One region of the Streptomyces sp. NPDC059875 genome, then DNA from elsewhere that is predicted to be linked to it. Evidence: riboswitches for the same ligand, from Rfam matches in the RefSeq annotation. Region 1 holds a riboswitch; the other holds the start of a gene.
The links. A riboswitch is a leader RNA that binds a small molecule or an ion and turns the genes downstream of it on or off. The one in region 1 is predicted to bind S-adenosylmethionine.
Positions count from the first base shown of each region.

Region 2: another riboswitch for S-adenosylmethionine. It lies ahead of thrC (threonine synthase); the one in region 1 lies ahead of ACFV9D_RS31505 (aminotransferase class V-fold PLP-dependent enzyme).

Region 1 covers NZ_JBHWJZ010000034.1:11,637-25,623, forward strand. The annotation lists gene ACFV9D_RS31490 (Rieske 2Fe-2S domain-containing protein) at 1-650, shown strand, start outside; gene ACFV9D_RS31495 (cytochrome bc complex cytochrome b subunit) at 647-2,272, shown strand; gene trpD (anthranilate phosphoribosyltransferase) at 2,422-3,486, shown strand; SAM riboswitch class IV at 3,564-3,680, shown strand; gene ACFV9D_RS31505 (aminotransferase class V-fold PLP-dependent enzyme) at 3,886-5,286, shown strand; partial or broken gene ACFV9D_RS31510 (two-component sensor histidine kinase) at 5,324-5,518, opposite strand; gene ACFV9D_RS31515 (Lrp/AsnC family transcriptional regulator) at 5,598-5,879, opposite strand; gene ACFV9D_RS31520 (rhomboid family intramembrane serine protease) at 5,876-6,625, opposite strand; gene ACFV9D_RS31525 (hypothetical protein) at 6,782-7,024, shown strand; gene ACFV9D_RS31530 (NYN domain-containing protein) at 7,059-8,423, shown strand; gene ACFV9D_RS31535 (NlpC/P60 family protein) at 8,680-9,708, shown strand; gene ACFV9D_RS31540 (NlpC/P60 family protein) at 9,895-10,920, shown strand; gene ACFV9D_RS31545 (hypothetical protein) at 10,961-12,175, shown strand; gene ACFV9D_RS31550 (PadR family transcriptional regulator) at 12,209-12,739, opposite strand; gene ACFV9D_RS31555 (MATE family efflux transporter) at 12,835-13,987, shown strand, end outside.
Region 2 covers NZ_JBHWJZ010000008.1:135,667-149,653, forward strand. The annotation lists gene ACFV9D_RS12705 (trypsin-like peptidase domain-containing protein) at 1-2,247, shown strand, start outside; gene ACFV9D_RS12710 (DUF4913 domain-containing protein) at 2,283-2,711, shown strand; gene ACFV9D_RS12715 (trehalose-6-phosphate synthase) at 2,702-4,141, opposite strand; gene ACFV9D_RS12720 (hypothetical protein) at 4,214-5,713, opposite strand; gene ACFV9D_RS12725 (glucosyl-3-phosphoglycerate synthase) at 5,770-6,741, opposite strand; SAM riboswitch class I at 6,863-7,019, shown strand; gene thrC (threonine synthase) at 7,013-8,326, shown strand; gene ACFV9D_RS12735 (MoaD/ThiS family protein) at 8,355-8,633, shown strand; gene ACFV9D_RS12740 (cold-shock protein) at 9,049-9,252, shown strand; gene groL (chaperonin GroEL) at 9,566-11,194, shown strand; gene ACFV9D_RS12750 (SRPBCC family protein) at 11,311-11,778, shown strand; gene ACFV9D_RS12755 (GNAT family N-acetyltransferase) at 11,775-12,344, shown strand; gene ACFV9D_RS12760 (hypothetical protein) at 12,373-13,317, shown strand; gene ACFV9D_RS12765 (CBM35 domain-containing protein) at 13,416-13,987, opposite strand, start outside.

The sequences.
Region 1 (13,987 bases):
CCTCCCCGGAGACCAAGGCGAAGGTCATGGCGGACTTCGCGGCCGGTGCCGCCGAGTCCGGCATGGGTCGGCGCAAGCTGATCCGCAACACGATGTTCGGCGCGCTGTCGCTCGTACCGCTCTCCGGCATCGTGCTGCTGCGTGACATGGGCCCGCTGCCCGAGAAGAAGCTCCGGTCCACCCTGTGGGCCCAGGGCAAGCAGCTCATCAACATGAACACGCACGAGCCGCTGCGTCCCGAGGACGTCGCGGTCGGTTCGCTGACCTTCGCGATGCCCGAGGGCCTGTCGGAGCACGACCACGACTTCCAGGTCCAGATCGCCAAGGCCGCCCTGATGATCGTCCGCATTCAGCCGGAGGACATCAAGGACAAGCAGGAGCTGGAGTGGGGTCACGAGGGCATCGTCGCCTTCTCTAAGATCTGCACCCACGTCGGCTGCCCGATCTCCCTGTACGAGCAGCAGACGCACCACGTGCTCTGCCCGTGCCACCAGTCCACCTTCGACCTCTCCGACGGCGCCCGCGTCATCTTCGGCCCGGCCGGTCACGCCCTCCCGCAGCTGCGGATCGGCGTGAACGACAAGGGCTTCCTCGAGGCGCTCGGCGACTTCGACGAGCCCGTCGGCCCGTCCTTCTGGGAGCGCGGATGAGCACTGTGACCGACACCAAGAAGAAGGCGCCCGCCGGTGAGCGGGTCGCCGACTGGGCCGACGGCCGCCTGGGGATCTACTCCCTGGCCAAGGCCAACATGCGGAAGATCTTCCCGGACCACTGGTCCTTCATGCTCGGTGAGATCTGCCTCTACAGCTTCATCATCATCATCCTCACGGGCGTCTACCTGACGATGTTCTTCCACCCGTCGATGAACGAGGTGGAGTACCACGGCAGCTACGTCCCGCTGCAGGGACAGCTGATGTCCGAGGCGTTCAACTCGACCATGCACATCTCCTTCGATGTGCGCGGTGGCCTGCTCATCCGGCAGATCCACCACTGGGCGGCGCTGATCTTCCTCGCCGGCATGTTCGTGCACATGATGCGCGTGTTCTTCACGGGCGCGTTCCGCAAGCCGCGTGAGATCAACTGGCTGTTCGGCTTCCTGCTGTTCTTCCTGGGCATGTTCACCGGCTTCACCGGTTACTCGCTCCCGGACGACCTGCTCTCCGGCACCGGTGTCCGCTTCATGCAGGGCGCGATCCTGTCCGTGCCGATCATCGGCACGTACCTGTCGATGTTCCTGTTCGGCGGGGAGTTCCCCGGCGGCGACTTCGTGGCCCGGTTCTACTCGGCGCACGTCCTGCTGCTGCCCGGCATCATGCTCGGTCTGGTGGTCGCCCACCTGATCCTGGTCTTCTACCACAAGCACACGCAGTTCGAGGGCCCCGGCCGTACGAACAAGAACGTCGTGGGCATGCCGCTGCTGCCGGTCTACATGGCCAAGGCCGGAGGCTTCTTCTTCCTGGTCTTCGGTGTCATCGCGGTCATCGCGGCGATCGCCTCGATCAACCCGATCTGGGCACTCGGTCCGTACCGTCCGGACCAGGTCTCCACCGGCGCCCAGCCCGACTGGTACATGGGCTTCGCCGAGGGTCTGATCCGTGTCATGCCGGGCTGGGAGATCAACCTCTGGGGCCACACGCTCGTCCTGGGCGTGATGATCCCGCTGGCGATCTTCCCGCTGGTCCTCGCGGCGATCGCGGTCTACCCGTTCATCGAGTCGTGGATCACCGGCGACAAGCGCGAGCACCACATCGCGCAGCGCCCGCGCAACGCTCCGACGCGCACCGGCTTCGGTGTCGCCTGGATCACGGCGTACATGATCATGCTCGTCGGTGGTGGAAACGACCTCTGGGCCACCCACTTCCACCTGTCGCTGAACTCGATCACCTGGTTCGTCCGGATCTCCTTCTTCGTCGGACCGGTCATCGCGTTCATCGTCACCAAGCGGATCTGCCTCGGCCTCCAGCGCCGGGACAAGGACAAGGTGCTGCACGGTCGCGAGTCCGGCATCATCAAGCGCCTGCCGCACGGTGAGTTCGTCGAGGTGCACCAGCCGCTCAGCCAGGGCGAGCTCTACAAGCTCACGGCGCACGAGCAGAACAAGCCGGCCGAGCTCGGCCCGCTCGTCGACGAGAACGGCGTGGAGCGCAAGATCGGCCGCATGGAGAAGCTCCGGGTCAAGCTCAGCAAGGGCTACTACGGCGAGGACAACCAGATCGCCAAGCCGACCGCCGAGGAGTACAAGGAGATCACCAGCGGCCACGGCCACCACTGATCACCTTCCCCCCAGGGCTTCGCCCTGAGGGGGGACCCCTGAAGGTCGCCACAGCGGGAGCCCCGTCCATTCGATGGACGGGGCTCTTTGCCGTCCCCGCGGATCGATAGGGTGGTGTCCTATCCGTTACGCACTGACCAGGAGCTGCCATGAGCGCTGCGACCCCCGCTGGAGGACCGACGTCGGCGGACCGCTCCTGGCCCGGCGTCCTGAACACCCTGCTCGGCGGCGACGACCTCGGCAGCGAGGCGGCGGCCTGGGCCATGGACCGCATCATGAGCGGAGAGGCCACCGACGCCCAGATCGCCGGATTCGCGGTGGCCCTGCGCGCCAAGGGCGAGTCGGTCCAGGAGCTCACCGGCCTCGTCGAGGCGATGTACGCGCACGCCAACCTGATCGACGTGCCGGGACCGAGCGTGGACATCGTCGGCACGGGCGGCGACGGCGCCAAGACCGTCAACATCTCCACCATGTCGGCGATCGTGGTGGCCGGCACCGGCGCGAAGGTCGTCAAGCACGGCAACCGGGCCGCGTCCAGCGCGAGCGGCGCCTCCGACGTCCTGGAGAAGCTCGGTGTCAATCTGCAGCTGACCCCGCAGCGGGTCGTCGAGGTCGCGGAGGAGGCCGGGATCACCTTCTGCTTCGCGGTGAAGTTCCACCCGGCGCTGCGCCATGTGGCCGCGGCCCGCGGCCAGCTCGGCGTACGGACCGTCTTCAACTTCCTCGGTCCGCTCACCAACCCGGCCCGGGTCAAGGCCCAGGCGACCGGTGTGGCCGACGCCCGGATGGCCCCGATCATGGCCGGCGTGCTCGCGGAGCGCGGCTCCTCGGCGCTGGTCTTCCGCGGCGACGACGGCCTGGACGAGCTGACGACCACGGCCACCTCCCGGGTGTGGGTGGTACGGAACGGTGCGGTGCGCGAGGAGGCCTTCGACCCGCGGGACGTCGGCATCGAACTCGTACCGGTGGAGGCGCTGCGCGGCGCCGACGCCTCGTTCAACGCCGATGTGGCCCGTCGGCTGCTCGCCGGCGAGACCGGTCCGGTACGGGACGCGGTGCTGCTGAACTCGGCGGCGGCGCTGACGGCCCTGGAGCCGGGGGAGGGCACCCTGGTGGAGCAGTTGCGCGAGGGGATCGCGAAGGCGGCGGAGTCGATCGACTCGGGCGCTGCGAGGCAGGCGCTGGAGCGCTGGGTCGCGGCCAGCAACAGGTAGGCGCACGGCGCGGACCCCGTTCCGGAATCCGGAACGGGGTTGCGCGGCGGCGATCACGTGGCATACGTTCTGTGCCAGGTCATGAGTGACAGCCATTAAGCCCCGGCTGGCTGTCCGGCAACCCTCCGTCCGTGGCGGGGTGCCCCGGGTGAAGACCAGGCCGTAGGCAGCAAGGTCTACGGCAAGCGCGGACCCCTGCACGCGTTGAATGTGTGCGGCCCTGGGGTCCTGGTCCTCAAGGGAGCAGTCTCGTGAGCAAGCGAATGCGTTAGGGCCTTCGGCCCCGTTTCCCCACCCTCCGCACGAACACCGTGTGTCGAGGCAACACCCGTACGAGGCACCCCACTTCGCGCTGCCCTGCGGGCCTTTCGCTGCCCAGTCCTGCCAGGAGATACCGCCATGTCCGCGTACCCGAACGCCGCCGCCACCACTGCCACCGCCACCGACTCCGAGGCCGGCGACCCCTGCTGCGCCGCCCCGCTTCCGGTCCTCGGCCGGGACGTCACCGTCCCGCTCGTGACCGGGGGCGAGGTCACCTACGCCGCGCTCGACTACGCCGCCAGCGCGCCGGCCCTGCAGCGGGTGTGGGACGACGTCGCCGCCTACGCCCCGTACTACGGCAGCGTCCACCGCGGAGCCGGGTACCTCTCGCAGCTCTCCACCGACCTCTTCGAGAACAGCCGCGCCACGGTCGCCGAGTTCCTCGACTGCCGCCCCGGCGACCAGGTCGTCTTCACCCGCTCCACCACCGACTCGCTCAACCTGCTCGCCGCCACGCTCCCCGCCGGTTGCGAGGTCTTCGTCTTCGAGACCGAGCACCACGCCTCGCTGCTGCCGTGGAAGGACGCCCGGGTGACGTACCTGAACGCGCCCCGCACCCCGGCCCAGGCGGTCGAGACCCTGGAGCGCGCCCTCGCCGACCGTGACCCCTACGGGCCCGCCCTCGTCTGCGTGACCGGCGCGTCCAACGTCACCGGGGAGCTGTGGCCGGTGAAGGAGCTGGCCGCCGCCGCCCACGCGCACGGCGCCCGGATCGTCCTCGACGCCGCCCAGCTCGCGCCCCACCACCCCGTCTCCGTACAGGAGCTGGACGTGGACTGGGTCGCCTTCTCCGGGCACAAGCTGTACGCCCCGTTCGGCTCCGGCGTCCTCGCCGGCCGCGCCGACTGGCTGCAGGACGCCGAGCCGTACCTCGCCGGCGGCGGCGCGTCCAAGAAGGTCGCCCGCCGCACGGACGGCGGAGTGGACGTCGAGTGGCACACCACCGCCGCCCGCCACGAGGCCGGTTCGCCGAACGTCATCGGCGTCTACTCCATCGCCTCCGCCTGCAAGGCGCTCACCGAGGCCGGGTTCGACGCGCTCGTCGCCCGCGAGCAGCACCTGATCACCACCGTCCGGGAGGGCCTGGCCGAGGTGCCCGAGGTGAAGGTGCTCTCGCTCTTCGGCGACGAGGCGCCCCGCGTCGGCGTCATCTCCTTCGTGGTGGAGGGCTGGAACAGCTCCCACTTCGCCGCCGCGCTCTCCGCCGAGTACGGCATCGGCGTCCGCGACGGTCTCTTCTGCGCCCACCCGCTGGTCCGCACCCTGCTCGGCAGCGACCCGCAGACCCAGGGCGAGTGCGGGGCCCCCGAGGCGGCGCCCGGCGAGAAGTCGCTCAACGCCATCCGGGTCAGCTTCGGCGCCGGTACGCCGGACGAGCACGTGGAGCGCTTCGTCCAGGCGGTGAAGGAGCTCGTCCGCAACGGTGCGCAGTGGAACTACCGCACCGAGGGCGGCCGTTGCGTCCCGGACCGCGGCTGATCCGTCCCCCTCACGTCGCCGGCCGGGTCCCCGGCGTGGCGCTGTCGTCCCGGCCCCGGACGGGGATCCGCCGGGTCGGATCGCGCTCGGTCAGCTCGGCGGCCGTCGCGCGCACCACTCTTACGGGTGCAAGGATGCGGCCCGCGACGGCCCAGCCGATCCCGGTCGTCATCGGCAGCGCCACGCCCGATATGGCAAGCAGAGCGCGGAATGCCTCGTCGACGACCGCCCGGCCGGCGCGCGCGAGCGGCCGCCGGGATGAGGCCCCGATGAGGATTCCTTCATCCTCACCGTGGACATCGGCGCCGTAGTCAGGACTCCAGACCGATGGCGAAGGCCGCTTCCAGGTCGTGCTGGGAGTACGTACGGAAGGCCACGTGCGTGTCCGTCGCCTCGACGCCGGGGATCTTGCTGATCCGGCCGGGGATGACGTCCGCCAGGTCGTCGTGCCGGGGCACCCGGACCATGGCGATCAGGTCGTACGTGCCGGTCACCGAGAAGACCTCGCTGACGCTGTCGAGCGCGGCGATCGACTCCGCGATCTCGGGGATGCGGTCCACACTGGTCTTGATGAGCACGATCGCGGTGATCACGGCTGGCTTTCTCCCTCGGTCGCCGCGGCTGGGGACCTCACTGTATCCCCACCTCGGTAGCGCCCCCAGGCATAGAGGAAGCCGACGGCGAAGCCCACCACATGGGCCAGGTACGCGACTCCGGGCCCGGACCCGGCCGTCCGCGCCGCGAGCCACTGCAGCACGAACCAGAAGACCAGCACGATCCAGGCCGGGAACCGCAACGGCAGGAAGAAGAGGAACGGGAACAGGCTGGTCACCCGGGAGCGCGGGAAGAGATACAGGAACCCCCCGAGAACCCCCGAGATCGCGCCCGACGCCCCCACCAGCGTCTGCTCGCTGCTCGCGTGGGCCGCCGCGTAGCCCAGCAGCGCCAGATAGCCGCAGCCGAGGTAGAAGAGGAGGAAGGGGACGGCCCTCATCCGTTCCTCGGCCATCGCGCCGAAGACGTACAGGAACAGCATGTTCCCCAGCAGATGGAGCCAGCTGCCGTGGACGAAGAGGGCGGTGAGCGGGGTGAGCAGGGCGCGCGGCTCGCTGCTCATCAGCTCCGCCGGTACGACCCCCCAGCGGTGGAAGTACGCGCTTTGCGCCGCCAGGGCCGCGTCCCCGGTCCCGTACGCCGGATTGAGGCCGGACACCGGGCTGATCAGGAACGTGAAGCAGCAGACGGCGATCAGGCCGTACGTCACCGCGGGGCCGGTCCGGGCGCCCCGCCACGCACCCCGGGCCGCCTCCGGCCAGTCGAACCGCCGCCAGTCGATCATGGACAGATCATGGCGTAACGGGGCCCAACTGGACAGAGTGCCTCGCCGCGACACGGGGTACCTGCGAGGCCGTAGGGTTACGGGCAGTACCTCCGCAGTTCAACGGCGCACCGCGGCACCCGCACCCGCATCACGCACATGAAAGAGGACGGCACGATGACGACGGTTCCCCTGCCGACCGCCGAGACCCGCTGGCGCTGCACGCTCTGCGGCAATCTGACCCGGTTCGACGTGACCCGCTCTTCCAAGGTCGTCGAGTACGTCCATCTGGACCTCGCTGGCGAACCGAAGGTCGAGGAGCGCGAGGTGGTCAGTGAGACCATCGAGTCGGTCCGGTGCCGCTGGTGCAACGCGGTGGACCAGATCGAACTGGTGGACAGGCCCGGCACCGCCTCCTGACGGAGCGGAGCCCATGACGATGGGGTGACGGATCGTGGAGCAGCCCGCGCACGGTGGTGAACCGGCCGGCGCGGCAGGTGACGCTGCCGAGACGCTCGACCGCCCGCTGCCGGACGGCGTGCGGCGGAGGGTCGTCGCGCTGGTCTCGGACGCCTTCGGCGGGCTGACCGTCGCGGAGCTTCCGGCACCCCTGCGGCAGTACGCGCGGTTCACCGCGAGCCGGCGCGCCAAGTTCGCGGGCAACGCCATGGCCACCGCCCTGGAGAGCGACCCGCTCTTCCGGCAGCGGATCGGCGAGCGGTTCAAGGAGGCCCAGCCCGAGCTGGCGGGGGCCGTCGAGTCCGGCGCCCCGCCCGCCGCGGCCGACCCCGTCGACGTCGCCGCGGCCGCCTACGTCCTGCGCCCCACCGGCTGGGTCAAGCTGGTCGCCGCCGCCGGTGAGGAGGCCCAGCGCGCGGACGCCGAGCGGGCCGACGAGGCCGGCCGGCGCGAGCTGGAGCGGCTGCGGGAGGAGGTCGCCACCGCCAAGGAGCGCGGCCGCGCGGAGACCGAGCAGCTGCGCACCGATCTGGAGGCGGCCCGCAAGGAAGCCGAATCGCTTCACCGCAAGCTGCGCAGCGCCCAGAGCGATGTGAAGCGCGGTGAAGCCGCGCTGCGTCGCGTCCAGACCGAGATCGACACCTTCCGGGCGGAGGCGGCCGCGCAGGTCTCCGCCGCCGAGAGCGAGACCCGGCGGCTCAAGGCCCGGCTCGGCGAGGTCGAGGCGGCCCTGGAGGCCAGCCGGCGCGCCGCCCGTGAGGGGCGTTCCGTGGAGGACATGCGGCTGCGCCTGCTGCTCGACACGGTGCTCGACGCCGCCCAGGGGCTGCGCCGCGAACTGGCCCTGCCGCCCGTTTCCGTCCACCCCGCCGACACCGTCGACGCGGTGGAGCCGGGCCGGATGTCCCCGAAGGACATCGCGGCCCGCGCGCTCTCCGAGACCGATCCCGCGCTCCTGGACCAGCTGCTCGCCCTGCCGCAGGCCCATCTGGTCGTGGACGGCTACAACGTCACCAAGACCGGCTATCCGACGATGCCGTTGGAGAAGCAGCGGCTGCGGCTGCTCGGCGGGCTCTCCGCGCTCGCGGCCCGCTCGGGCGCCGAGATCACCTGTGTCTTCGACGGCGCGGAGCTCGCGGCCCCGGTCCTGCTCGCCCCGCCGCGCGGGGTGCGGGTGCTGTTCTCCAAGCCGGGTGTCACCGCCGACGAGTTGATCCGTCAGCTGGTGCGCGCCGAGCCGCCGGGCCGTCCGGTCGTCGTGGTCTCCACCGACCGCGAGGTCGCCGACGGTGTGGCGAAGGCCGGTGCGCGCCCGGTCACGTCCGCCTTGTTGCTGAAGCGGCTTTCGCGCACCTCGTGATGTCTCGTAACTCCTGGGCTTAATGCCCGAATTCTGGAGGGCGTACGGTCAAGTGGCCGCTACTGCCCGTGTGGTGTGTGTAAATAAAGTGCTGCGTGAGCGAGATTTTGCTCATGAGGATTTGAACTGATCACAACTTGGTCACTAGGGTCAGGCCTCGAACCTTCGCACGGTTGATCGTCCATCCGGGATGACAGCGGAGGAACCGCCTGCCGCAGCCTGGTTGGGCGGCTCGAGGAAGAAGGAGCTCGCCTTCGTGGCGTCCCACCGTCGTCCCAAGCAGCCGAGCCGCACCCGTGTGACCGTGCTCACCGCGACCGCCGCAGCCGCTGTCGCGCTCTCCGCCCAGACCGGTGCCCAGGCGGCTCCGAAGCCGAAGATCGACGACGTGAAGTCGAAGGTCGACAAGCTGCACCACGAGGCCGAGGAGGCCACGGAGCAGTACAACCTGGCCGAGGAGCGTCGGGGCAAGCTGCAGAAGGAGATCGGGGCCCTCCAGGACAAGGTGGCCCGCGGTCAGCAGGAGCTCAACTCCCTGCGGGACAACATCGGTTCGGTCGCCAGCGCGCAGTACCGCTCCGGTGGCATCGACCCGGCCATCCAGCTCTTCCTCTCCGCCGACCCGGACACCTACCTCGACAAGGCGTCCGCGATCGACCAGCTCGGTGCCAAGCAGGCCGACGTGCTCCAGTCGATCCAGGCCAAGCAGCGCACCCTCGCCCAGCAGCGCGCCGAGGCGACGACGAAGCTCGCCGACCTCGAGGACGTCCGCAAGACCCTCGGCGAGAAGAAGAAGACCTTCCAGGGCAAGCTCGCCGACGCGCAGAAGCTGCTCAACACCCTGACCGCCGCCGAGCGCGCCAAGATCCAGGACGAGGAGCAGCGCGCCAGCCGCGCCGCGGGCGACCGCGTCGACCTCGGCAACGAGGTGCCGGCCTCGGCGCGTGGCCAGGCCGCGCTCAGCGCCGCCGCCACCCAGATCGGCAAGCCGTACGTCTCCGGTGCCGAGGGCCCCAACTCGTACGACTGCTCCGGGCTGACGCAGTGGGCCTACCGCCAGGCCGGCGTCTCGCTCACCCGCACCACCTACACCCAGCAGAACGACGGTGTGAAGATCGGCCGCAGCCAGCTCAAGCCGGGCGACCTGGTCTTCTTCAACAGCCTGTCCCACGTGGGCCTGTACGCCGGCAACGGCACGATCCTGCACGCCCCCAAGCCGGGCGCCTCGGTCCGCTACGAGTCGATGAGCTACATGGGCACCTTCCAGTTCGGCGTGCGCATCTGACGCATCCCGACATGACGCCCAATCGGGTGGTTCGTCGCATCCTCGACTGACGTGACGCCCCGCCGGTGACCTGTGGTCTCCGGCGGGGCGTCACTTTGTGTGCCCGGCGCCTTCGTTGGACGGGGGGTGATCACCGGCTACTGTCTGCCGCGCCAGTCTGGGTACCAGTCGATCGGAGCGCGCTACGTGGCGTCCCACCGCCGACCCGCGAGGGTCACCGTCCTGACCGCCGCCGCGGCCACCGCGGCCACGGCCTTCGGTGCCGTCCCCGCGAACGCCGACCCGAGCGGCACCACGGAGGCCACCAAGGCCACGGTCGACCGGCTCTTCGAAGAGGCCGAGCGGGCCACCGAGGGCTACAACAAGGCCGACGAGCGGGCGGATGCGCTGCGTACGTCGGTCTCCCAGGCCCGGGACGGCCTGGCCCGCGGCCAGGAGCGGATCAACCGCATGCGGGGCGCGCTCGGCTCGGTCGCCGGCGCCCAGTACCGCTCCGGCGGCATCGACCCCGCCCTCGCGCTGCTGCTCTCCGCCGACCCCGACTCGTACCTCGACCGGGCCTCCGTGCTCGACCGGGTGGCCGCCCGACAGGGCGCGGCGCTCGGCCAGCTCCAGGCCGAGCAGCGGCGGTTGAACCAGAAGCGGACCGAGGCCGGCCGCCTCCTCGCCGAACTGGAGCGCAGCCGGACACAGGTCGCCCGGCACAAGCGCACCGTCGAGCGGAAGCTCGCCGAGGCGCGCCGGGTCCTGGAGTCCCTGAGCGCCCAGGACCGCGCGGAGTTCGACCGGGACGCCCGGGCCTCCCGCTCGGGCCGCGACGGCATCGACGAGGAGCTGCCGCCGCTCGCCGACCTCGGTCCGGCCTCCTCCCGCGCCGCCGCCGCGGTGATCGCGGCGCGCAGCGCCATCGGCAAGCCCTATGTGTGGGGCGCGACCGGCCCGCGCGCCTTCGACTGCTCCGGCCTGATGGTGTGGTCGTACCGGCAGGCCGGGATCAGCCTGCCGCGGACGTCCTCCGCGCAGCGGTACGCGGGACGGCAGGTGCCGCTCTCGCAGGCGCAGCCCGGCGACCTCGTGACGTACCGCAGCGACGCCAGCCATGTCGGGATCTACGCGGGAAACGGGCAGGTGATCCACGCCCCGTACCCCGGGGCGCGGGTGCGCTACGACCCGGTCGGGATGATGTCCCACGCGACGGTGACCCGGGTCTGACCGTACGACCGCCCGCTCGCCTGCCCGTACGATCGGGAGCGTGGCAGGTCAGGGGAGTGGAGCGGCGCGCAGGGCCGCGGTCTGTCTGCTGACCGTCCTGCTGGCCCTCGCCGGGTGCGCGGCCCCCGAGCCGCCCGACCCCGCGCCGGGGCAGATCCGGACGCTCCTCGACCGGCACGCGCGGGCGGTGCTCGCCCGGGACGAGGCGGCCTACGCACTCGCGCTCGACCCCTCGCTCGCGCCCGCCGCGCTGAAGGAGTTCGATCACCTCGCCGAGGTGCCGCTGGCCTCGTGGGACTACCGGCTCAAGGACGTCGACCGGGCGGGCGGGGACCGGGCGACCGTCCGCGCCGACCTCACGTACCGGATCAAGGGCTACGACTCCGGGCCCGTCACCGCCGAACGCGTCCTGGACCTGATCGAGCGGGACGGCCGCTGGTACGTGACCGCCGACCGGGCCGGCGAAGGCGCCGCCCAGCAGCTGTGGCAGCAGGGCGAGGTGGAGGCGGTACGGGGCGGGCGCAGCCTCGTCCTCGGCGTCGGGCAGTCGGAGCAGCGCCTGAAGGCGATCGCGGCGGCGGCCGACCGGGCGGTGCCCGCGGTCTCGGCGGCCTGGTCCTCGCCCTGGGCGGGCCGGGTCGTGGTGCTCGTCCCCGCCTCGCTGGACGCCATGGGCGGGCTGCTCGGGGCGCCGGCGGCCTCGTACCGGGGGATCGCGGCCGTCACGACCGGCGAGGTCGGCGGCGGCCCGGACGCCCCGGCGGACCGGGTGATCGTGAACCCCGAGGCGTACGGGGTCCTCGGCGACTTCGGTCAGCAGGTCGTCCTCACGCACGAGACGACGCACGTGGCCACCCGCACCGCGACCTCGGCGGCCACGCCCGTGTGGCTGTCGGAGGGCTTCGCCGACTGGGTCGCGTACCGGGGCACGGGCCGCACGGCCGTTCAGGCGGCGCCGGAACTGCGCCGCGCGGTCCGCGCGGGCGACCTCCCGGCGGCCCTGCCGGACGACAAGGCCTTCGCCTTCGGCGGCGACGCGGACGCCCTGGCGCGCGCGTACGAGAGCGGATGGCTGGCCTGCACCCTCATCGCGGAACGCTGGGGCGAGGCGAAGCTGACCGACTTCTACCGCGCGGTCGGCGCCCACCCGGGCCGCGAGGGCTCGGTGGAGAAGGCGATGTCCGACGTACTCGGCACGACCCCGGAGGCGTTCACCGCGGACTGGCGGACGTTCCTGCGGGAGCGGCTGGGCTAGGTCCTGTCCGGCGGATCATGGCCCAGCCGGCCGTCAGGCCTCGGACTCCAGTTCTGCCAGGGCCTCCGTCAGCCACTGTTTCTCCGCCGTGCCCGTCGCGCGGGCGATCCGCAGCATGCCCTGGCGGAACAGGTCCGGTTCCTCCTCGGCGCGCACCGGGGCGCCGTCCTTGTAGAAGAAGCTGGCCGGGGTGTTCAGGAAGGCCTGGCGGCGGCGGAGGACGGCGGCCTGGGCCGCGCGGTCCGGGAGGAGGCCCAGGAAGGACAGCAGCGTGAAGAAGCGCTGGCCGTCGGTGATCTCGGCGTCCTTCGGGTCGCGGAGGCGTGCGAACAGCTCCGCGCGGCCGTCGGCGGTCAGCGACAGCATCCGCCGCGGCGCCGCGCTCGTGCCCGGTTCCGTACGGCGCTCGATGAGCCCCGCCTTCACCATCCGGGTGATCGCCGGGTAGAGCGCCCCGTCGCTGACCGGGCGCACATGGCCGCTCAGCCCCTGGATGCGGTCCTTCAACTCGTACCCGTGCAGCGGCTTCTCGTACAGAAAGCCGAGGATCGTCAGCTCCAGCACCCCGCTCCTCCTTCGCGCTTGTCCCGGACCCGCGCGTCATGCTACCTCTAATCGAGGTGCCTCGAATCGAGGTATCTCGGTTCGAGGGGGAGACGATGACACACCGACGCACACTGATCCGGCTCGCGTACCCCGTCTACGGCGAGCTCCTCGCCTCGGTGGCCGCCGGAATCATCTCCATGGTCTGGGTCGCCCGCCTCGGCGGCGACGCCGTGGCGGCCGTCGCCGTCGCCACCAACGTCGAGAACGTGGCGCTCGGCATCGTCCTCATGGCCGCCTCCGGCACCACCGTCCTCGTCGCGCGCGCCCGCGGCGCCGAGGACCCCGCCGCCGTACGGTCCGCGGTCCGCGGCGGGCTGCTGCTCGGCGCCCTGCTCGTCCCGCCCGTCGCCCTAGGCGGCTATCTGCTGCGCGAACCCCTCGCCCGGCTCGTCCTCGGCGGCGCCGACACCCCCGCCCTCGCCCTCGCCACCGCCTACTTCGCGATCTCACTCCCCGGCACGGCCGTCTTCTTCGCCACCACCGTCGTCGACGGCATCCTCAAGGGCGCGGGCGACACCCGCACCCCGATGCGCCTCGCGTTCCTCGCCAACGGGCTGATCCTGGTCCTCGACCCGCTGCTCATCCACGCGTACGGGGTGCGGGGCGCCGCCCTCGCCACCGTCGTCGGCCGCACCGTCGCCCTCGGCGCCGGACTCCTCGCGCTGCGCCGCAACCCGCTCCTACGGGCCGCGCGGGCCGCCCGGTCCTCCGAAGGGACCCTGGCAGCACTGCGCCGCACCGCCTCCACCGGCCTGCCCATGTCCGCCGACTTCGTCGTCAGGATGGCCGGGGCGCTCGCCCTGGTCGCCGTGGTGGCCCGGCTCGGCGTCACCCAGGTCGCCGCCTACGGCATCGCCACCAAGGCCATGTACGTCGCCACCATGGCCTTCTACGCCGTACGCCAGGCCGCCGCCATCCACACCGCGCACCTGCTCGGCGCGGGCCGCGACGAGCGCCGGGCCGTCGGCCGGCAGGCCCTGCTCCTCGGGGGCGTTCTCGGCACGGCCGCCGCCGGCCTGCTGTTCCTCACCGCGGGACCGGTCATGCGCGGCTTCGGCGCGGAGCCGGACGTGGCGGCCGCCGGCGCCCTCTTCCTGCGCTGCCTCGGCCCCCATCTGGTCCTGCTGGCCGGGTTCATCGCCCTCGCCGGAGTCTTCGAGGGCAGCGGCGGCAGCCCGCGGCTCGCCAGGATCACCCTCGTCGGCG
Region 2 (13,987 bases), on a different contig from region 1:
CCCGAGCCCCTGGTGCCGGAACCCGGCGAGGCGGTCGAGGCGACCCTCCTGCGCCACGAGGAGCGCTACTGGGCGCGCGCGTTCGCCGCGCGCGGCGAACAGCCGCTGCCCATGCCGCTCCTGCGCCGGATCGTCGCGGCGGCCACGTTGTGCGGCGCGGCCGACGAGGACGAGGCGATGGCGGTGGTGTCCCGGGTGCCGGGGCTCGGCCCGGTCCGGGCGTGGGAGCTGGCGGAGTCGATCCGCCGGCTGTATCCGGCGGCGCACGACGCGTACTGGGGGATGCTGCAGCCCGACCGGGTCGGGGAGTTCCAGGCGTCGCGGGTCGTGGGTGAGGTGCCGGGGCTGCTGCCCGCGCTGATCGCCGGCGCGACGGCCGCTCAGCAGGTGCAGGCGATGACGGTACTGACCCGTGCGGTGGTGGCCCACGCGAACGGTGGCCGGACGGGACAGCGGGATGTGGTGCTGGGGCGGCTCGGGGCGCTGGTGGACGGGCCGTTGCTGGGCGTGGACGTGCTCAGGACGTGCGCGGCGGCGCTGCCCCCGAGCTCCGACGCGCTCGCCCGGTTCGCGGTCCGCCTCACGGATCGGCTGGTGCGGAGGTATCGCGAGGGGGTGGGGGAGGAGGACGGACTCGCCTGGGCGTTGGGGCAGTTGGCCGAGCGCAGGGACGCGGTCGGTGACTGGCGCGCGGCGCTGAAGGCGGCCGAGGAGGCGGTGGCCCTGCGGCGGGCGGAGCCGAGGGCGGGGAGCATCGCGTACGAGCGGCGGCTCGCGGAGGTGCTGGTGCCCCTGGCGACCCTGTACTGGAGGCTCGAGCAGTGGCGAGAGGCTCTGACGCTGGCCGAGGAGGCAGTGAGGCTGAGCCGGCACGTGGCGGAAGCCGAACCGGAGGTGGGCCAGGAGCCGTTGGCGAAGGCGCTGCTGCTTCTGGCGAGGACGTACCAGGACGCGGCCAGGCCGGAGGAGTCCGTACCGCTGGCGAGCGAGGCCGTGCGCATCCGTCGGACACTGGCGGACGGCGACCCCGCGCGCGAGCCGTTCTGGGCGTCCGCGCTGCGTGTCCTGGCCAACAGTCAGACGCTCATGGGGGCCACGGCGGAGGGGTCGGCCACGGCCGAACGCGCGCTCACCGTCGAGCGGAGGCTGGCCAGGGAGAACCCGGATGCCCATCTGGCGTCGCTGGCCGGCGCGCTGCACGCGTTGTCCTACCACTACTGGCGCGCCGGCGCGGACGAGGTGAAGTCGAAGGCCGCGTCCGAGGAGTCCGTGCGCCTCCGGCGTCGACTTGCCGTCGGCAACCCGGACACATACGGACACGGTCTCGCCGGCGCGCTGGTGAACCTGGCGGCGAGTCAGCCCGACGAGGAGGCTCTGCGGACTCTGGACGAAGCGCTGGCGATCCACGCGGAGCTGGACGACCCCCCGCTGGTGAGCGGTGGTTCGCTACGGCTGCTGCACAGCAACCAGGCCTACTGCCTGTGGCAGCTGTCGCGGACGGACGAGGCGATCGAAGCGGTGACGAATGCGGTCGCACTCGGACGGATGCTGTACGCGGACAACGCGGCGCTGTACGGCGAACGGCACGCCAACGACCTCGAGAAGCTGGCGCGGTATCTGCACGATTCGTCGCGACGGACGCAGGAGGCGATCGACGCGATCCGCGACTGCGTGGAGGTCCGGCGGTTTCTCGCGGCGGCCCAGCCGTCCGCGGCCGAAGCCGACCTCGCCTTCGCCTGCTATCTGCTCGGCTGGTACCTCAACGAGGCGGAGCGGAGGCGGGAGGCGGAGGAGTCCGTGCGGGAGGCGCTGGAACGGTACGCGCCGTGCTGGACCGTCGCACCGGACCTCGTGGCGAGCGACTACGCCACCTGTCTGGGGCTGGCCGCCACGATCAAGGAGTCCGAGGGCCGCTACGGCGATGCGCGTGCCGATCGGGAGCGTGCCGTGGAGATCCTCCGTGCCGCGGCGCGGAGATCGCCCGAGATGCGTGGGTCGCTCGCTTGGCACCTGTGGGCCTCCGCCGAATCCGCGTTCACCGAGGGCGGGATGCGCCAGTACCTGCGGGGGCTTCCCGCCGCCCGCGAGGCCACCGAGATCTACGCGCTCCTCGCCGACAGCCGACGGCCGAGGCCCGACGCCAACCTCCAGGGCGCGGCGAGCATGTGGGTGATGCTCCTCACGGCCTGTGGACGGTGGACGGAGGCCGCCGAACTGCGGCACCGGTACGGATTGCACGGTTTCTGAAGAGCCGGAAGAAGAGCCTGAAGGAGAGAGGTCACATGGCAGAGGGTCAGGACGCGCCGGAGACGGACGACGAACCGGAGCTCATCTTCGAATCCCTGGACAAGTTCGTCGGCGAGTACCTGTGCGTGATCCTGCGCCGCCGGGTGGACGGGGAGCACCTCGCCTGGTGCGCCGACTGGTGGCGGCACCCCGAGGCGGTCGCCCGTCTCGCCGCACTCTGGCGTGCCTTCGAGTACCTGAGCACGGACCCGGCTCTGGGGTTGACGAGCTGGTGGGTGCACCACGCCGATCCCCACCTGGCTACCCTGCTGAACCCTCTTTGGGGTCCGTTCGCGCTGTGTACGGGCACCGACGGGCACAGCGACGCGCTGGGCGAACTGCCGAACAACCCTGCCCCGCCGGAGATGTGGGACCACCCCGCGTTCTCGTTGTCGGCCGCCGACCGGCCCCGGGATCAGACCTGACGCAGCGCCTCCAGCTGCTTCAGGAACCACTGCTGCGGCGGCAGCGCCGTCGCCGCCGCGGCCAGGCGCTTCGAGCGGTCCGCGCGCTCGGCGGCCGGCATCGTCAGGGCCCGGTGCAGGGCGCGCGCGGTCTCGGAGACGTCGAAGGCGTTGACCGTCAGCGCGTCCTCGCGCAGCTCGTCGTACGCCCCCGCGCCGGTCGAGAGGACCAGCGCACAGCCCGCCTCCGACACCACCGGGATCTCCTTCGCCACCAGGTTCATCCCGTCGCGGACCGGGTTGATCAGCGCCACGTCCGCCATCCGGTAGGCCGCGAGCGAGCGCGGGAAATCGTCCTTCACCGAGAGCAGCACCGGCTGCCAGTCGTGCGTGCCGAACTCCGCGTTGATCCCCTGTGCCAGCTCCGCCACCGACGCCGTGTACGCGCGGTAGACCGCCAGGTCCTGGCGGGACGGGTAGGCCGAGGCCAGGTGAACGACTTTCCCCCGCCATTCCGGGTGCTCCTGGAGCAGCTCCCGGTAGGCGAGGAGGCCGCGCGCCACGTTCTTCGACAGCTCCGTACGGTCCACGCGCACGATCGTCATCCGGTCGCCGACGTCGGCCCGCAGCGCGGCGAGGCGGTCGTCGACCTCGGAGGTGTGGGCGAGCGCCCGGAGATCGTCCCCGTCGACGCCCAGGGGGTGGATCTGGACGCGGGTGCGCCGGGGCTCGCCGCCCGCGCGGCGGTGGTGCACCCCGCGCCAAGGGTCGCCGGTCGGCCAGTGCCCGTCGGCCGCCCCTTCCGCACTGTCGATCTGCGCCCCGGCGATGAACGAGGAAGCCCATCCCCAGGTGTGGAAACCGAGCTCGTCCGCGCCGAGCATCCCCCACAGCAGCTCCTCGCGCACGTCCTCCGGAAGCATCCGCAGATACTCCGGCGACGCCCACGGCGTGTGCGTGAAGTGGCCGATCCGCAGGTCGGGACGGAGCTCCCGCAGCTGCCCCGGCACCAGCGCCAGGTGGTAGTCCTGCACCAGGACCGCCGCGCCCTCGGCCGCCTGGGCCGCCAGTTCCTCGGCGAAGGCCCGGTTGTAGGTCCGGTACGACTCCCAGCGGCGCCGGAACTCCGCGTCGAAGACCGGCTCGTGCGGGATGTCGTACAGGTGGTGGTGCAGGAACCACAGCACCGAGTTCGCGATCCCGTTGTACGCGTCGGCGTACACGTCCGGGTCGATGTCCAGCATCCGTACGCCGGGCTCGGACACCCCGCGCCGGACCGCCTCGCGGTCGCCGTCCCCGAGCGCCGCGCACACCCACACGCTGTCCTCCGAGGACACCGCACTCAGCCCGGACACGAGGCCGCCCCCGCCGCGCCGGGCACTGAGCGTGCCGTCGGCGGCGAGGGCGTACGAGACCGGACCCCGATTGGACGCCACAAGCACAGAAGCCATGTCGCGAACCTAGCCCGTCACGTAAACGCTCAAACGTACGTATACAAGTGTGGCGAATCCACGCCTTCGCGCCTAGTGTTCGCGCCGGCCGCGCAGCGCCGCCTTCGCCACCACGCCCGTCGCCGCCAGGGCGAGGGCGACACCGCCGAGCAGCCACAGCCGTTCATCACTGCTGCCGGTCTCGGCCATCGAGCCGCCGGGGCCGTGCGGCGGGATCGGGCGCGGCTGGTGGGTGGTGGGGGCCGGCGGCGACGAGGGGATCGGTGTGGGCGAGGTCGCCGACTCCGAGGGCGACGGCGACGGATCCACCGGGTCCGTCGGCGAAGGCGTCGGGCTGGGGCTCGGGTCCGGCTTCGGCGGGGTGATCACCGGCGCCACCGCGCAGGCCGGGTCCGCGCTGCCGTCTCCGCAGTTCAAGCGCGGCGACTCCACCTCGACGCTGTTCAGGAGCTTGCCGTCCCCGCTCACCGGGTCCTTCACCGGTACGGAGAAGGCGAGCCCGGAGGGGACGTACGTGTCGCCCGTCGTGGTGAAGGTCAGCTCCGCCGACCGGGCACCGACCGGGATCGCCCCGTCCGGGATGTCGAAGGCCTTGGCGTCGATGCCGAGGTTGTTCGTCAGCTCGGGCGCGAGGGCACCGTCGTCCTCGCTGACGAAGAAGTTGTTCGTGTTGCCGGTGTGCGCCTCGGCGACGTTCCTGCCGTCGACCAGGAACCTGTCCCCCGGCGTGTTCCAGTCGCCCTCGTACGCCGTGACGCTCGCCCGCGCCTTGCCGGTCGTGCGGTGGAAGCCGTCCACGGTGACCGTCGTCGCGGGGGAGGTGGAGCGCTGGAGCACGTGCCCGCCGTAGACGTACACATGGCGGCGGTCCGGCGCGTGCGTCGCCTCGGGCCCGGGGAACTCGTAGACGACCGTCAGGGACCAGCCCGCCACGCAGCCCTTGCCGTTCGGCGCCCAGATGTTGCCGACGGCGACCTGCGTGTCGCCGCCGCGTACGCCCGCGAAGGCGGCGGTGACGTCCGACTCGCCCGTGTAGTAGTGCGGGCCGCTGGTGTCCGGCGGGTCCGTGACCATGGAGTCGATGGAGACCGTCGTCTCGGCGCCCGCGCCGACCCGGATGTGCGGCGCGGTCGTCGCGTGGTCGCCCGCCGAGGGCACGACGTCGGCGCCGGAGATGTCGCAGCGCCCCAGCTGCGCCCCGCTCGGCCCCTTGTACGTGCCGTCGTTGCCGCCCCAGAAGAGCCGGGCGTAGGCGACCTTCGCGCCCGCCGGGATCTCCACGCGGCCGGTGCTGGAGCCGTAGCCGTCGGCCATGGAGGCGGTGTTGATCCGCTCCATGACGAAGGTGTTGTTGTTGTCGCCGCCCTGGCCTGCGGCGGCGGCGACACAGCGCGCGGCCAGGTCGGCAGGGGCGGTGGGGCAGCCCATGACCGTGTTGCCGATGGTCCTGAAGTCGCCGTACAGGGACTCCTCGTACCGCTTGCCGAAGGGCTCCACCACGTCCGCCGTGGCCGGACCGGCCGGACCGGCCACGGCGAGGGACAGCGAGCCGAGCACCGCAAGCATGGTCATTCGATATGTGAACCGCATAAAACGGAAATTTAGGCAAAATGCGTCATCATTTGGTGTTACGCCACGCGGCGGTGCGCGTACTCCGTGATGTCGAGCATCGGCGGCCGCTCCTCGGTGTCCACGGCGTACGTCCGCGGCGTGAAGCCCTTCCCGTCACCCCGCTCGAACTGCGTCAGCCGCGGCCGCACCAGATGTCCGCGGGACAGTCGCAGCTGCGCCGTCCGGTAGATCGCCGCCGCCATCCGGCCGAGCGCCTGCCCGTCCTGGTGGCGGTGCTTGCGGACCCCGACGTCGACCTGGGCGAGGGCGTCGAGGCCGACGGTGTGCAGTGCGTCGACGAGGAGGCCCAGCTCCACTCCGTAACCGACGGGGAAGGGCAGCCTCTCGAGCAGCGAGCGCCGCGCCGCGTACTCTCCGCCCAGCGGCTGGACGAAACCGGCCAGTTGCGGCCAGTGCAGATTCAGCAGCGGGCGGGCCACCAGCTCCGTCACCCGGCCCCCCTGGCCTGGAGTCTTGCCGGAGGCGAGCCCGTCGAATTCCGTGCCGAGCGGGCGGTCGTACATCGCCTTCACGAAGTCGACGTCCGGCTCGGTGAGGAGCGGGCCGACGATGCCGGTGACGAAGTCGGCGGAGAAGTCCCTCAGGTCCGCGTCGACGAAGCAGACGATGTCACCGTCGGTCACCATCAGTGACCGCCACAGCACCTCGCCCTTGCCGGGCACGGCCGGTATCCGCGGGAGGATCTCGTCCCGCGCCACCACCCGCGCCCCCGCCGCCGCCGCGACCTCCGCGGTACGGTCGGTGGAACCGGAGTCGATCACCACGAGTTCGTCGACCAGCGGGACCGCCTCGGACATCAGCTCGCGGCGGATCACCGAGACGATGTCGCCGACCGTCGCCTCCTCGTCGAGCGCGGGCAGCACGACGCTGACCGTCGTGCCCCGCTTGGCGGCCAGCAGCTGCTCCAGCGGACGGTCTGCCACGGACCAGGACCGCCGGGCCAGCCAGCGCTCCACTTCATCCAGCAAGGTGATCTCCATCTCGCGGTTCGGACGACCATCTCAAGCGTCCATGCCTTCGGTTACAGTCTTGAACAACGCGGAAGCCCGATGCATGTCGGGGTGCCACCCGCGTCCTACAACCGAATACCGCTCATCCAGAGGGGCAGAGGGAAACGGCCCGTTGAAGCCCCGGCAACCCTCCAGTCGGTCTCGTCCGCAGTCGTCGCACTGCGCCCGCGAGGCTCCCGGCTAGGGAAGGTGCCAAATCCGTCTCATGGCGACGTTCGTCATGGGAAAGATGAGGAGAAAGGGCCTCGCCTCCATGGCTGTACAGACTGTTTCCACCACCACTCAGACGGTTGACCTCGGTCCGGCTTCCGGACTCTCCTGTCGTGAATGCGGTGAGAAGTTCCCCCTCGGCCCCATTTTCGCCTGCGAGCTGTGTTTCGGCCCGCTCGAAGTCGCGTACGACCTTCCCACCGGTGACCCCGAGGCGCTGCGCAAGCAGATCGAGGCCGGCCCGGCGAACATCTGGCGCTACGCCCCGCTGCTGCCCGTCCCCGCCGACGTCGCCGAGAAGCCGAACCTGAACCCGGGCTGGACCAAGCTCGTCCAGGCCGACAACCTCGCCCGCGAGCTGGGTGTCGAGCCGGGCAAGCTCTACGTCAAGGACGACTCCGGCAACCCGACGCACTCCTTCAAGGACCGCGTCGTCGCCCAGGCCCTCGAGGCCGCCCGCGCCTTCGGCTTCACCACCCTGTCCTGCTCCTCCACCGGCAACCTGGCCGGCGCCGTCGGCGCCGCGGCCGCCCGCGCCGGCTTCCGCTCCTGCGTGTTCATCCCGCACGACCTGGAGCAGGGCAAGGTCGTCATGGCCGCCGTCTACGGCGGTGAACTCGTCGGCATCGAGGGCAACTACGACGACGTCAACCGCTTCTGCTCCGAGCTCATCGGCGACCCGCTCGGCGAGGGCTGGGGCTTCGTCAACGTCAACCTGCGCCCGTACTACGGCGAGGGTTCGAAGACGCTCGCGTACGAGATCTGCGAGCAGCTGGGCTGGGTCCTGCCCGACCAGCTCGTGATCCCGATCGCCTCCGGCTCGCAGCTCACCAAGATCGACAAGGGTCTGCAGGAGCTCATCAAGCTCGGTCTCGTCGAGGACAAGCCGTACAAGATCTTCGGCGCCCAGGCCGAGGGCTGCTCCCCGGTGTCGACGGCCTTCAAGGCCGGCCACGACGTCGTACGGCCCCAGAAGCCGAACACCATCGCCAAGTCCCTCGCGATCGGCAACCCGGCCGACGGCCCGTACGTCCTCGACATCGCGCGCCGCACGGGCGGTGCGGTGGAGGACGTCGACGACGAGCAGGTCGTCGAGGCGATCAAGATCCTGGCCCGTACCGAGGGCATCTTCGCCGAGACGGCGGGCGGCGTGACGGTCGGCGTGACGAAGAAGCTGATCGAGGCCGGTCTCATCGACCCGAGCCTCACCACGGTCGTGCTCAACACCGGTGACGGCCTCAAGACCCTGGACGCGGTGGCAGACACCTCGCAGGCGACCGCCACCATCAAGCCGAGCCTGGACGCGTTCCGCGACGCCGGCCTGGCCCACTGACCCCCCTCGTTACGGAAGGCAGCACCACATGAGCGTCAAGGTCCGTATCCCCACGATCCTCCGTACCTACACGGGCGGCCAGGCCGAGGTCCCGGCGGAGGGCGCGACCCTGTCCGAGGTCATCGCCGACCTGGAGAAGAACCACACCGGCATCGCCGCCCGCGTCCTGGACGACCAGGGCAAGCTGCGCCGCTTCGTGAACGTGTACGTCAACGACGACGACGTCCGTTTCGAGCAGGGTCTGGAGACGGCGACGCCGGACGGCGCCGGAGTCTCGATCATCCCGGCCGTCGCCGGCGGCTGCTGAACCACACGGACCGCTTCGAGTTACCCACGGTCATCTGAATTGCCCCCTCCGCGAGTAAGCGGAGGGGGCAATTCTGCATGGTTGAGCGCGGTAGAGTTGGGGAAGTCCCCCCGGCTCCTCTCCGCTGCTTGTGCCAGACGCATATGAGAATGCGTCCGCACCCGACAAGATGCAGCCAAAGTGTTCGAGTGTTGTGTACCTTCTGCGCACTTTGCCGGGCCCGACTTGCCCCGGAATTCAGTGAATTCTCCTCAATTCTCCTTTACGGCGTGCCCAGAATTCTCGTCCGATTGACCTGTTGCAGAGGGCAGTTGGGCAGATACATTCAGCCGCGGTCGACGCGTTCCGGCGCAGGGTCTGACCCGGGTCCGCGAAGTGCGGTCCCGCGCAAGGGCCAGTAATAGGGGAGTTAGGCATGGCTCAGGGCACCGTCAAGTGGTTCAACGCGGAGAAGGGCTACGGCTTCATCGCGGTCGACGGTGGTGCGGATGTATTCGTCCACTACAGCGCGATCCAGATGGACGGTTACCGCACCCTTGAAGAGGGTCAGCGGGTCGAGTTCGAGATCTCGCAGGGCCAGAAGGGTCCGCAGGCGGACATGGTCAAGCTCGCCGTCTGAGCACGGCGCGATCGGCCACCACGTACGCACTCACGCCGAGGGGTCCGCATCCTGACCAGGATGCGGACCCCTCGTGCGTGTCCGGAGTCCCCCCGTGGGCCCCTTCCGATCTGTGGGAGTCGCTTGCACTCGCATGGGCCGAGTGCTAATCATTGGCGTTAGCACTCTGAAGGTGAGAGTGCTTACGAGGATCGGGCAGACGAGGTCCGCGGCCAGGTGGGGCAAGGAACCATCGGGTACGCAGGCCGTCCGTCGCGGGCGTCGGCGCGGTCCTGGAGCGTTATCCACCCCATGTCCGGGAGGACCACTTCACATGGCCAAGATCATCGCGTTCGACGAGGAGGCACGGCGCGGTCTCGAGCGCGGGATGAACCAGCTCGCCGACGCCGTCAAGGTCACCCTTGGCCCCAAGGGCCGGAACGTCGTCCTCGAGAAGAAGTGGGGCGCCCCCACGATCACCAACGATGGTGTGTCCATCGCCAAGGAGATCGAGCTCGAGGACCCGTACGAGAAGATCGGCGCCGAGCTGGTCAAGGAAGTCGCCAAGAAGACGGACGACGTCGCCGGTGACGGTACGACCACCGCGACCGTCCTCGCCCAGGCGCTCGTCCGCGAGGGCCTGCGCAACGTGGCCGCCGGCGCCAACCCGATGGCCCTCAAGCGCGGCATCGAGAAGGCCGTCGAGGCCGTCTCGGGCGCCCTGCTCGAGCAGGCGAAGGATGTCGAGACCAAGGAGCAGATCGCTTCCACGGCCTCCATCTCCGCCGCCGACACCCAGATCGGCGAGCTCATCGCCGAGGCGATGGACAAGGTCGGCAAGGAAGGCGTCATCACCGTCGAGGAGTCCCAGACCTTCGGTCTGGAGCTGGAGCTCACCGAGGGTATGCGCTTCGACAAGGGCTACATCTCGGCGTACTTCGCCACCGACATGGAGCGTATGGAGGCGTCCCTGGACGACCCGTACATCCTGATCGTCAACTCCAAGATCTCCTCCGTGAAGGACCTGCTCCCGCTCCTGGAGAAGGTCATGCAGTCGGGCAAGCCGCTGCTGATCATCGCCGAGGACGTCGAGGGCGAGGCCCTGTCGACCCTGGTCGTCAACAAGATCCGCGGCACCTTCAAGTCCGTCGCGGTCAAGGCTCCGGGCTTCGGCGACCGCCGCAAGGCCATGCTGAACGACATCGCCATCCTCACGGGCGGCACGGTCATCTCCGAGGAGGTCGGCCTCAAGCTCGAGAACGCCGGCCTGGACCTGCTGGGCCGCGCCCGCAAGGTCGTCATCACCAAGGACGAGACCACGATCGTCGACGGCTCCGGCGAGAGCGACCAGGTTGCCGGTCGCGTCAACCAGATCCGTGCCGAGATCGAGAACTCGGACAGCGACTACGACCGCGAGAAGCTGCAGGAGCGCCTGGCGAAGCTCGCCGGCGGTGTTGCGGTCATCAAGGCCGGCGCCGCGACCGAGGTCGAGCTCAAGGAGCGCAAGCACCGCATCGAGGACGCCGTTCGCAACGCGAAGGCGGCCGTCGAGGAGGGCATCGTCGCCGGTGGTGGCGTGGCCCTGCTCCAGGCCTCCTCGGTCTTCGAGAAGCTCGAGCTCGACCTGTCGGGCGACGAGGCCACCGGTGCCGCGATCGTGAAGCTGGCCCTCGAGGCCCCGCTGAAGCAGATCGCCGTCAACGCCGGCCTCGAGGGCGGCGTCGTGGCGGAGAAGGTCCGCAACCTGCCCGTCGGCCACGGCCTGAACGCCGCGACCAACGAGTACGTGGACCTCATCGCCGAGGGCATCATCGACCCGGCGAAGGTGACGCGCTCCGCCCTGCAGAACGCGGCCTCGATCGCCGCGCTGTTCCTGACCACCGAGGCCGTCATCGCCGACAAGCCGGAGAAGGCCTCCGCGGCCGCTCCGGGCGGCATGCCGGGCGGTGACATGGACTTCTGAGCCACGGCTCGGTAGATCCTGGTTGTACGACGAGGGCGGCACTCCCTGCTGGGGGTGCCGCCCTCGGGCGTTCGGGGTGATGCTGGGAAGAGAGTCCCCAGAGGCGGGAGCGATCCATGATCACGCTGCTGACGACACCGACCGACCGCGAGCTGGTCATCACCCGAACCTTCGACGCCCCGCCCGCCCGCGTCTGGGAGGCGTGGACGAAGCCCGAGCACGTCCGCCGGTGGTACGGGGTCGCCGCCCTGACCACGACGGTCTGCGACATCGATCTCCGGATCGGCGGCGCCTGGCGCTGGGGCCAGCAGGCGCCGGACGGACAGGAGATCGTGTTCTCGGGGGCGTACGAGGAGATCGTCCCGGGCGAGCGGTTGGTCTACACGGAGACCTTCGAGCTGATGCCGGGTCCGCCGGTCCATGTGACCCTCACCTTCGACGACACCCCGGACGGCGGCACGGCCCTGACAAGTACGTCGCTCTGGCCGTCGACGGAGATCCGGGACCAGGCGCTGGCCACCGGGATGGAGGACGGGGTGAAGGAGGAGTACGACCGGCTGGCCGAGTACCTTCGCACGATGTGAGCCTGATCGTTCCCCGGCTGGCGGCCGGGGCCTTTGAACTGCGCCGCTGGGAGCGGGCCGACCTGCCCCTCGTGGAGGAGGCGTCGACGGACCCGTACATCCCGCTGATCACCACCGTCCCGCCGGTGTACTCGGAGGCGGAGGGCGAGGCGTTCGTCCGCCGCCAGTGGACCCGCTCCGAGACCGCTGCCGGCTACCCCTTCGTCATCGTCCGGCGCCGCGACGCGCGGCCGGTGGGCATGATCGGCCTCTGGCTCCGCGACCTCACCGAGGGCCGCGCGACCCTCGGCTACTGGATCGCCCCGTCCTGCCGCGGCGAGGGCGCGGCCGGGGCGGCGCTGACGGCGGTGAGCGCGTGGGCACTGGGTGAACTGGGCATCCCGCGCCTCCAGTTGCTCGTCGAACCCTGGAACGATGCCTCGGCCCGGACGGCGGAGCGGGCGGGCTTCGTACGGGAGGGGGTGCTGCGGTCCTGGCAGGAAGTGGGCGGGGAGCGCCGGGACATGGTGATGTACGGGAGGGTGCGGGGCGGAACGCTTCGGGGGCCGGGGGCGGGGGAAGGCTGAGGGGAACGGGATCGTGGGGGTGGAGTCGATGGGTCGGTTACAGCCGCTGTACCTCACTCACCACGGGAAGCTGTTGCCCCGGCAGACGCGTCACGATCCGGTCGCCCCGCTCGACGGGAAGGTCCGCGTCCACGAGCACTCGTTCCATCGGCTGCTCGACGGGCGGCGGGCGCCCTCCCTCTTTCTTGTGCGGACTCCGGGGCCCCGTGACGGTTCGGGGGACCTCGTCTCGTGCACGGCGGAGGCCTGCGGCCGGTGGGTGACGGCCGCCGTCGCGTACGCCACCGCCGTGGACGACGTCAGCGCCGAACTGGAGGCCGCCTACCGTCGGGCCGTCGCCGTCCCGGGGTGGAAGCAATTCGCTCTGCGCCGCGCCATGGGCGAGTGGGAGGAGACGCGGCGGCGGTACGAGTGGGTGATGCGGGAGGCCGGTGAGGCGTACGAGCCCGTCGGCCGGGAGATCCGGCAGGCGATCGAGGCCGAGAAGAGGAAGGCCGCCGCGCGGGCGCGGGAGCTGGCCCGGGAACAGGAAGAGGGCAGGCGCCGCAGGGCGCTGCTCGCCGAACGGCCGCTCTGGGGCTGGGCGGTGGTGACGGAGGTGGGCTGGCGGGCCGCGTACGCCTTCCGGCACGACGTCGCCCACGGCGAAGCGCCCGCGACGACTCCCCTGGACGAGAGCCCCCGGGTGGACCTGTCGGGGCTGCGGCAGGCGCTCAAGGACCTGGATCTCCCGACCGTGGTGTGGGACGACGCCGCGCTCGCCGAGACGGAGCGCGAGCTGGAGGGCGTCGGCTTCGGGAGCTGGTGGCAGGAGCTGTTCCACGAGAACTACAAGACGTTCACCTCGCCCCCTCCCCGCCCGGCCCCCTTCCCGCGGAGCAACCCGTCCGGTGGCACCGCCACCGGAGGCTCGGGGGGCTTCAGCAGCGGCTACGGCTGCGGTGGCTTCAGCTGCGCCGGCGGTGGCTACTGATGGTGGCGAGTTGGCGTGTGCTGACGGCGTCGACCTCGGCCCGGAGCGCTGAGGCCGACGCCGACGCGTACGCAGACGGGGCAGTCACCTCTTGAGGCTCACCAGGTGACCGGACGGCCGCCGAAGGCCACCGCGAGGCGGCCGTCCGAGGCGTAGGACCAGCTCAGGGCCCCGGTGTACGAGGAACACCGGGAGCCGTTCGAGCCGGACCAGAACTGGTTCGAAGCGTCGACGTCACCGATGGTCCGGTCGTTCGTCCCGCTGCTGGTGGGGCGGCAGGAGGTGTTGCCCCGGAACACCGAAGTGCCGGCGTCGAACGAGAAGTTGCGCTGGGCATTGTCGATCGCGATGTTGTTCGACACCGTCATCGTGCCCGGGTTGCTGTTGTACGTGAACCCGTGCTTGCCGTTGTGGAAGGCGATGCTGCGCCGGACGACGTGGTCGACCGCGATGTCCTCGCCGCCGAGCTTGTAGCCGTTGCGGTCGCCGTTGCCGGCCTGGGACCCGTCGCTGAGGGTGCCGTTGTCGTACGCCAGGGAGTCCTCGATGGTCACCGGGCCGATCGGTCCGGTGTCCGTCTTGGTGTACAGGTCCCAGCCGTCGTCGATGTTGTGGTGGGCCACGGCGTAGCGGAAGACGTTCCCGGTGCCGACCGTGAGCTTCGCGGCGA